2 regions of the Glaciecola sp. SC05 genome follow, and region 1 is predicted to be linked to the other one. Evidence: predicted binding sites of a transcription regulator. Region 1 holds the regulator's gene; the other holds the start of a gene.
The links. The regulator ArgR, encoded in region 1, controls arginine synthesis, uptake and breakdown. The targets are predictions, from matches to a motif close to ANTGAATANNTATTCANT.
Positions count from the first base shown of each region.

Region 2: the regulator ArgR is predicted to act here: its motif matches at 1,356-1,373, upstream of argC (N-acetyl-gamma-glutamyl-phosphate reductase).

Region 1 covers NZ_JBGIYY010000016.1:71,750-75,968, reverse strand. The annotation lists gene AB9H30_RS14610 (penicillin-binding protein activator) at 1-1,403, opposite strand, end outside; gene rsmI (16S rRNA (cytidine(1402)-2'-O)-methyltransferase) at 1,538-2,383, shown strand; gene argR (transcriptional regulator ArgR) at 2,387-2,851, opposite strand; gene mdh (malate dehydrogenase) at 3,043-3,984, shown strand; gene AB9H30_RS14590 (diguanylate cyclase) at 4,072-4,219, opposite strand, start outside.
Region 2 covers NZ_JBGIYY010000004.1:151,037-155,255, reverse strand. The annotation lists gene AB9H30_RS05350 (methyl-accepting chemotaxis protein) at 1-1,215, opposite strand, end outside; gene argC (N-acetyl-gamma-glutamyl-phosphate reductase) at 1,641-2,663, shown strand; gene argB (acetylglutamate kinase) at 2,660-3,481, shown strand; gene AB9H30_RS05335 (ornithine carbamoyltransferase) at 3,495-4,219, shown strand, end outside.

The DNA of each region.
Region 1 (4,219 bases):
CTGACCAAACTTGGCGCAATTGTATTGTGCTGAGTTTGCTGATTTTTCCATGTCTCTAAAAATGCATCAGCCATGCGTTGGGTAACAGCTGAGTCATCGTGGATCAGTATTGGATGTTTAATGTCTTGGGTAAACATCTGTCTCGCTAACGCTTGAGCCTCTTGCTCTGGGGACAATGCAAAGAAGTTGACTAATGCTTGTGAAATTGGCTCGCTAGTTAGGCCGTTTAGGCTATTGCCGTCTAAGTGGTTTAGATATATTCGCAAAGCGCCTACAGGCAGAATGGCTTGCGTTGCCTCAATGTGCGATTTTAAAAGCGGTCCGATGATGGTTGTGTAATTTTGCATCGATTCTTGATTGATAGACTCCGTTAATTCGTTTTCAGAGCCCGTGTCAATAAATACAAGGTTGTTTGTCGGGAATTCATCTGTGCTCAGCCCCTCTGACATATCGTTAGAGGCGCTCAGCATCTGTTGATAGTAAGCTGCTAACATTCCCTGCTTTATGGCTTCACCTTGGCTAGCGAGTCTTCCTGACAATGGCAAAAGCACGGCGGTTTGTTGTTGTTTATTGACATCAAGCGATAAAAACAGGCTAAGCTGTTCCGGTAAGCGATTAAATTCACCCTTAGTTTGTGCATTCTCGATTAATCTAAGCAACCTTTGTTGGCGTTGAGTGTCATTAATGCTGGGGTCTTCAATGATACTGAACAGGGCTTGATATCTAAGCAAGTTAGGGTGAGCATCCATCATGCTCTTTCTTTGCGTGACGTTTAAGCGGCTCAGCCAGTCAAAACTCAATTTTGGTAACAGGGCTTCTGACAGGGCAGAAGCAGAAGAAGTGTTAAGAAGCCTATTTAGTGCAGTTTGATAGTCTCCTTGCATGCTGTGTAAATAGGCCTGAGTAAATGCTAGCCTCGCGCTCCAACTGTCATCTAAGGTACTTTCATCGATATCCCCTAGCCAATTAGCCAATAAACGCGAAACTGCAGCAGGGATGGGAACAGACACCGCTGAGGTGTCTGTGTTTAGCTGCAAGGGACCTTGCTGATTTTCAATTTGTATAATTATACACTCGCTGCGTATGACATTGGCTTTTGCCAGCGGCTCAACGCTGCTCAATAGCGGCATTGCATGCTTAATTACGGTATTTGATGATGCACACTGATTTTGCGCTTGGTATTGAGCGGCTAAGGCAATTAATGACTGCTGAAGATTTTGTTCATTTTGAGTGCTTGCAAATTCGGCCATAACTGTACTGATTTCACTTGAAGTATTTTCGGTACTTTCTTTCGCTTCAGGCTGAATAACAGTAACTTGCTGTTTTTTTTCTGTTGGTGTGCTGGAGCAGCCCCAGATGCTGGCAGCAATTACAACTAACCCTATAAATCGATAAATTTTCACAACATCCCCTGCTTGTCGCTATCGCCTGTGCCTATCTAGTTTATCGCGGTCTGGATAAATTTCTAGCGTCTAGCGCAGATTCTATACCAAAGGTCATGTAGAATATCAGCTTTGTTGTTATAAGAGTGAAGAAAATGTTGCAAACTGGATGCTTATATATCGTGCCAACGCCGATTGGCAATCTCTCTGATATAAGTGCCAGAGCCTTAGAGGTGCTGCAGCAAGTTGATTTAATTGCTGCAGAAGATACGCGGCATTCATCTAGATTGCTTGGGCACTATCAAATATCTACCCGCACCATCAGTATGCATGCTCATAACGAACATCAGCGCACAGGTCTGCTCATTGAAAAATTAAAACAAGGGATGGCGATTGCGCTGATATCAGACGCAGGCACGCCCCTGATTAGCGATCCAGGATATGAATTTGTAAACACCTGCAGAGCTGAAGGGCTAAATGTTATTGCTCTGCCTGGACCTTGTGCTTTGACCACCGCGCTTAGCGCGTCAGGACTGCCAACCGATACCTTTACATTTTTTGGATTCTTACCGGTTAAGCAGCAAGCTAAGACAGAACAACTGCTCAAAGCAGCACAAGCAGGGCATACCTGCGTATTTTATGAAGCACCAAGGCGCATTACAGATACCCTAAAGCTTTGTAAAGAAGCTCTGCCAGAGCACACTCATTATGTACTGGCAAAAGAACTAAGCAAAACATTTGAAACCTATGTTTCCGGTAACATCGATACCTTGTTGGCTTACTTAAGTGCAGATCCTGGCCATGTAAAAGGTGAATTTGTACTGATGCTGCATTGCAAGACTTTGCAAGCAGCAGGCTTGCCAGAATCCGCCATTAGTCTGCTCAAAGACCTATTGCCTCTGCTGCCGCCTAAACAAGCGTCTGCTGCGGTAGCGAAGCACTATGCAGTCAATAAAAAACAGTTGTATGAATTGAGCTTATCTTTGAAAACACCTGAATAACACTTAGACGTTATCAAAAAGGTCTTGAACGCGCTGGCGTAAATCTTCGATTTTATTAATATTAGCCGGCGCAATAAAAATGGTGTCGTCTCCCGCAATTGTGCCCAATACGCCGTCGGTATGGCTCAGTGAATCCAATAAACGAGCGATAAGTTGCGCTGCACCTGGGCTGGTGCGAATGATCACCATTACATTGTTATGCACAATATCCAATACGAGTTGTTTAAGCGGGCTTTTGGCGGTAGGCATCCCCAGCTCTGGTGGCAAGCAATAGACCATATCGCCGCGAGCATCTCTTGCTCTTACTGCACCAAATTTGCTGAGCATTCGAGATACTTTTGACTGACTAATATTGTCAAAGCCTAGGGATTTTAAAGCGTTTACAATTTCACCTTGAGAGCCGTAACTTTCAGTGGTCAATATTTCGCGGAATGCTTTTACTAGCGCGTCTTGCTTATTTGAAGTCATGCAATAGGATTCATTGAGTAGTCATGATTGGCATTGTGCAATATGCGATGCTGATTATCAATTTATCTCGAGCAGCACTTAACATAAATAAATTGATTAAAAAAGCTATCAGACTATTGTTTGATTGAGATATCGCCCTATATAGATTATTCTCACGCTCGAATTTAATACCCTCAAACAGGAGATTGAACATGAAAGTAGCCGTATTAGGCGCTGCCGGTGGTATTGGACAAGCATTGTCACTACTACTCAAAACTCAGTTACCAGCAGGTTCTGAACTATCTTTATATGACGTTGCACCCGTAGTACCGGGTGTCGCTGTTGACCTTAGCCACATTCCTACCGATGTTGATGTAAAAGGTTATGGTAAAGATGATTTAGCAGGCGCGTTAACAGGTTGCGATATCGTATTAATTCCAGCCGGTGTCCCCAGAAAGCCAGGAATGGACCGTTCTGATTTATTCAATATTAACGCTGGGATCGTTAGAAACTTAATTGATGCATGCGCAGATAATTGTCCAACAGCTTGCATTGGCGTGATCACTAACCCTGTGAATACCACCGTTGCAATTGCCGCAGAAGCACTGAAAGCAAAAGGTGTTTATGATAAAAACAAACTGTTTGGTGTTACCACGCTAGATGTGATCCGCTCTGAAACTTTCGTTGCTCAGCTTAAAGGTAAGAGCACCGCTGAGGTTCACGTTCCGGTCATCGGTGGGCACTCAGGCACGACGATCCTTCCCTTACTTTCTCAAGTTGCAGGTGTAAGCTTTACAGATGACGAAATTGCTAGCCTTACTACTCGTATTCAAAATGCGGGAACCGAGGTCGTTGAGGCAAAGGCTGGCGGTGGTTCTGCTACATTGTCTATGGGCCAAGCCGCTGCTCGTTTTTGTTTATCTCTAGTAAAAGCAATGCAGGGCGAAGATGTTACTGAGTACACCTATGTGCAGGTAGACGGATCTGATGATGCGCCATTCTTTGCTCACCCGGTTAGATTGGGTAAAAACGGCGTTGAAGAAATTTTATCATATGGTGCTTTAAGCGCGTTTGAAGAAAAAGCTAAGAACGATATGTTAGATGGCCTGCGCGGTGATATTCAGTTAGGTGTTGAGTTTGTTAACGGTAAATAATCTGTAGCCGGCAGATCAAGTTTCATCCAAGAATATGCGCTTCGACAAGGATGTCGAATCCTATTCTATATGCTCAATACTATAAGCTTAGACAACGCTCGAATTCACCTGATTTCGGCCTTTTCGTTTGCTCAAATATAGCTGCTCATCAGCCAGTGTAACCAGTTCTTTCATTTCTAGCGTAAAGTCATTTTGAACTCGAATAACCCCACAGCTAATCGTCAGGTCGATCATT
Region 2 (4,219 bases), on a different contig from region 1:
TACACAATTTTGCATATTGTCTACAGAGTGGTTGGCGCTATCGGTCAACAAGCTGGTTATCTTTTCAATTTCTTCGGCGCTTTCTTTAGACTTTATCGCCAAATTACGCACTTCGTCGGCCACGACCGCGAAACCTCTGCCATGCTCGCCAGCACGGGCAGATTCAATAGCGGCATTAAGTGCAAGTAAATTAGTTTGCTCCGCAACACTTTTAATCGACTGCATCACTTGTGAAATGTTTTGGCATTTGTGACTCAAATCACTGATTGCTTCAGACGTCGTCTGCAAAGTAGACTTTAATTGACTAATATTATTTTTGCTGTCAACTATCGCCGTCCGCGTATCTTCTGTTTTGCCTCTTGCGCTACCTGCATGTTCATTCGCATCAAAAGATAAATCTGCAACCTCCTGAATTCTTTGAGTCATATCCCGCATCGCAGCGGAGATCGAGCTAACTTGCTCATACTGGGCATCTACCGTGTCGTCCAAATCGATAGATGATTTTTTAACTTTGTCAGCAAAAGATATTAGCTCAGCACCTATATGATGCGCCTTACGTACAAGCGCTTGAACTGCAGCAATCATTTGATTGAAATTAGCAAGATGTCCTTCATTGAGCAAATTCGTGTTACTTAAATTAATTTGGCCATCTCGACCAATCATATTTTCAATTGTCATTTTTAATTGTGCGGCCGCATCCGCTTCTTTACGAGATTTGTGCGCGACAAACGTCAACACCGCGCACTCCACTATAGCAAACGTTGCATGAATCAATAAAATGGTAAAACTTGGCGCACTGTCTTCAAATACTATTATCCCTCCACCCATATGCTGCACAGCAAAACCACCTATGTGGTGTGCAGCAATGACCACGGTACCCGTAATGATGACCTTCCAATCTCGGAAGAAAGATAGGAATGCCAAAATAACGAATACTTGGAAGTGCATTTCGGTCATGCCCATCGTCTGTTGGATATGCAGAGCGGCCATTAATTGCGTTGACATCGCAACAATATGCCTTGATATCGCTGTGCTTGGTGAAGTGATTCCGTAGAGGATAGCCGGAACTACAATCAATAGACCTAAGGCCATACCCACACCAAGTGTGTCTGTAATATAGCCAATAATACCGCTGAGCAGCAGTTGTGCTATGAGTAAATACCGAAACATCGCATGGGTTTGTTGATGCTCTTTAATATTGTCTATGTTAGCCATATTCTTTTCTAAACATGAGGTCAATAATTAATCTATCGGCAATCATGAAAAGAATTTGAGGTATACCAAAAAATTGGAAAGCAAAAGATAGTGCATATTATTTCACTTCCTTGAGTTCAAATGCTAATTTTAAAACAATTAATGAATACTTATATATTTTATTTGCATATCTATTTTATGTGTATTATTCTTTATAACACGTCAAAAACAGTGATGATTTGCGCTTAAACACCGAAAGTCAACAAAGGAAAAATAATGGTATTGGTCTCTCCCAAGACATGTTACATAGTCACCTATCGACGATAGGTTTAACCTTTGCAAATATGCAAAGTCCCTTATGTAACGCCTAGAAAGTTTGATAGCAGTCAGCATCACGAAGTCGGCTGTTGTCAGACTCCTTTTTTTATATTGAATTAAAGAAATTTATGCTTACTACTTGTGTAATGGGTGCCAGTGGCTACACCGGCGCTGAACTTTTAAATATTCTATACTCGCATCCTGATTTTGAACTCAAAAGCTGCTTTGTTTCGGCAAATAGCAATGATGCCAACAAATCTATCGGGCAAGTGCATCCCGCTCTTTCACATATAGGCGGTTTGACGATGCAAACATTGTCAGACGATCAGGTGAAAAGTATTGGCGAACAGCACGATGTGATATTTATGGCCTTGCCCCATGAAGTCAGCCATCACTGGGCTCAGGCACTGAGCACTACAAATACCGTTGTATTTGATTTATCGGGCGCATTTAGGCTTAGCCATGCTGGTGAGTTTGCTGAGCACTATGGTTTTACTCATGAGTATCCGGCTTTGCTTAATAAGCGTGTATACGGTCTTGCCGAATGGTATGCAGACGAAATCGCCAAAGCAGGCAATCTTATTGCTGTGCCGGGCTGCTATCCGACTGCTTCCTTACTCGCATTGAAACCGCTGCTCAATGCGCAGCTTTTGAATCTAGAGCATATGCCAATCATAAATGCCGTTAGCGGCGTCAGCGGTGCTGGTCGAAAAGCCTCCATGACCACCAGTTTTTATGAAGTAAGCTTACAGGCTTATGGCGTGCTAGGCCACCGGCATACTCCAGAAATTGAGGAGTTTGCGGGTACTAACGTTATTTTCACCCCACATCTAGGTGCCTATAAAAGAGGCATTCTTGCTACGCTTACGGCCTTCGCCAAAACACATGTTAGCAAGTCTGATATAGACCAAGCGTTTGAAAAAGCCTATGCCGATAAACCCCTCGTCAGATTATGCGGGCATTGGCCAAAAGTCGATCAGGTGGCACATACTCCATTTTGCGATATACATTGGGCGTTCGATCCATCTAAACAATGTGTTGTGGTGACATCAGCCATCGATAACTTATTGAAAGGTGCTGCCAGTCAGGCTGTGCAATGCGCAAATATTCGCTTTGGGCTGCCAGAAACTGCAGGATTGGTGTTTTCATGAGCGAACAAACCTCAATCATCGTGATTAAAGTCGGTGGGCGTTTTTTTGATGAATTATTGGCAGTAGACGGTAATAAGCACCCGCTTTTATCGGCGATTAAGGCCCTTCAATCACGTGGTAAACAGGTGGTTTTAGTGCATGGCGGCGGAGACCAAGTTCAAGCTCAACTAAAAGCACTGAATATGCATAGCGAGAAAATAGATGGATTGCGAGTCACCCCATTTAGTCACATGCCAGTGGTTGCCGGTGTGCTTTGTGGATATTTAAACAAAACCTTAGTTGCACGAAGCGCATCGATTGGCTTAAAGTCGGTCGGCATTAGCCTTGCCGACGGCAACATTGCCGAATGCGTGCAGGTGAGTCAACACTTAGGTGCTGTTGGCAGACCTATTGCAAAAGATGCTGCCCTGTTGAAACAACTATTCAACAACAATATGCTGCCTATTGTTGCCTCAATTGGCACAGACAAAACCGGAAATTTGTACAATGTGAATGCCGACCATGCCGCTATTTGTATTGCGCAGTTGTTAAATGCCAAGTTACTGCTATTGTCTGATGTTAGTGGCGTCCTTAATTCAGATAAAATCAAACTCGCGCAACTTAACGCTAAGCAAGCTCAACAAATGATTGACGATAAAATCATCACCGACGGCATGATTGTTAAAGTGCTAGCTGCTCAAGACTCAGCCGACTTACTTGGCTCTGCAGTGACGATTGGCAGTTGGAATGACTTAAGTGCCATGACTGAAAACGATACTGTTTTTGGAACACAAATTTTTCCTCGCGCCGAAGCGGGCGCAAACCCTCACATGCAATAAAACAGGATATTTCATGCATCAGGACTTACTCACGTTTCTTAATTGGACCAAAGAAGACGCAAACAAATTGCTCCAATTTGCGCTAGATTTAAAGCAGCATCCTCAAAAGTATGGCAAGCTCCTCGAGGGACAGTCGGTGGTGGCTATTTTTGAGAAACCTTCCCTTCGAACTCGCGTGAGTTTTGATATTGGCATCAATAAACTTGGTGGCCACATGGTGTATGTTGACAGTCAAGGCGCCGAGCTTAAGAAACGCGAAGACCCAGTAGATGTAGGTGCGAACATTTCCCAATGGGCCGATGCCATTGTCGCCCGCGTATATTCTCATGAAACCTTAAATGGTTTAGCTGATGGCGCCGACATACCGGTTATCAACGCCTTATGCGACAAATATCACCCTTGCCAGGCCTTAGCTGACTACATAACTATGCATGAGCATTTAGGTGCCGTGGCTGGTAAAACAATGGCGTACGTTGGCGATGGCAACAATGTCACACATTCGCTGCTAATCTTAGGCATATTGTTGGGTTGTCATCAAGTTGTGATCACCCCTGCCGGCCATGATATTGACCCTAAACTGCTTGGCGACATTCAAGCTCTAGCAAAGGCCCAGAATGTTAATCTTATCTTTAGTAACGATATGCAAGACCTTAAGCGCTGCGACGTGATATATACCGACACGTGGTTGTCAATGGGCGACGAAACGCCCTTACAAACTATCAAAGACGCGTTTATGCC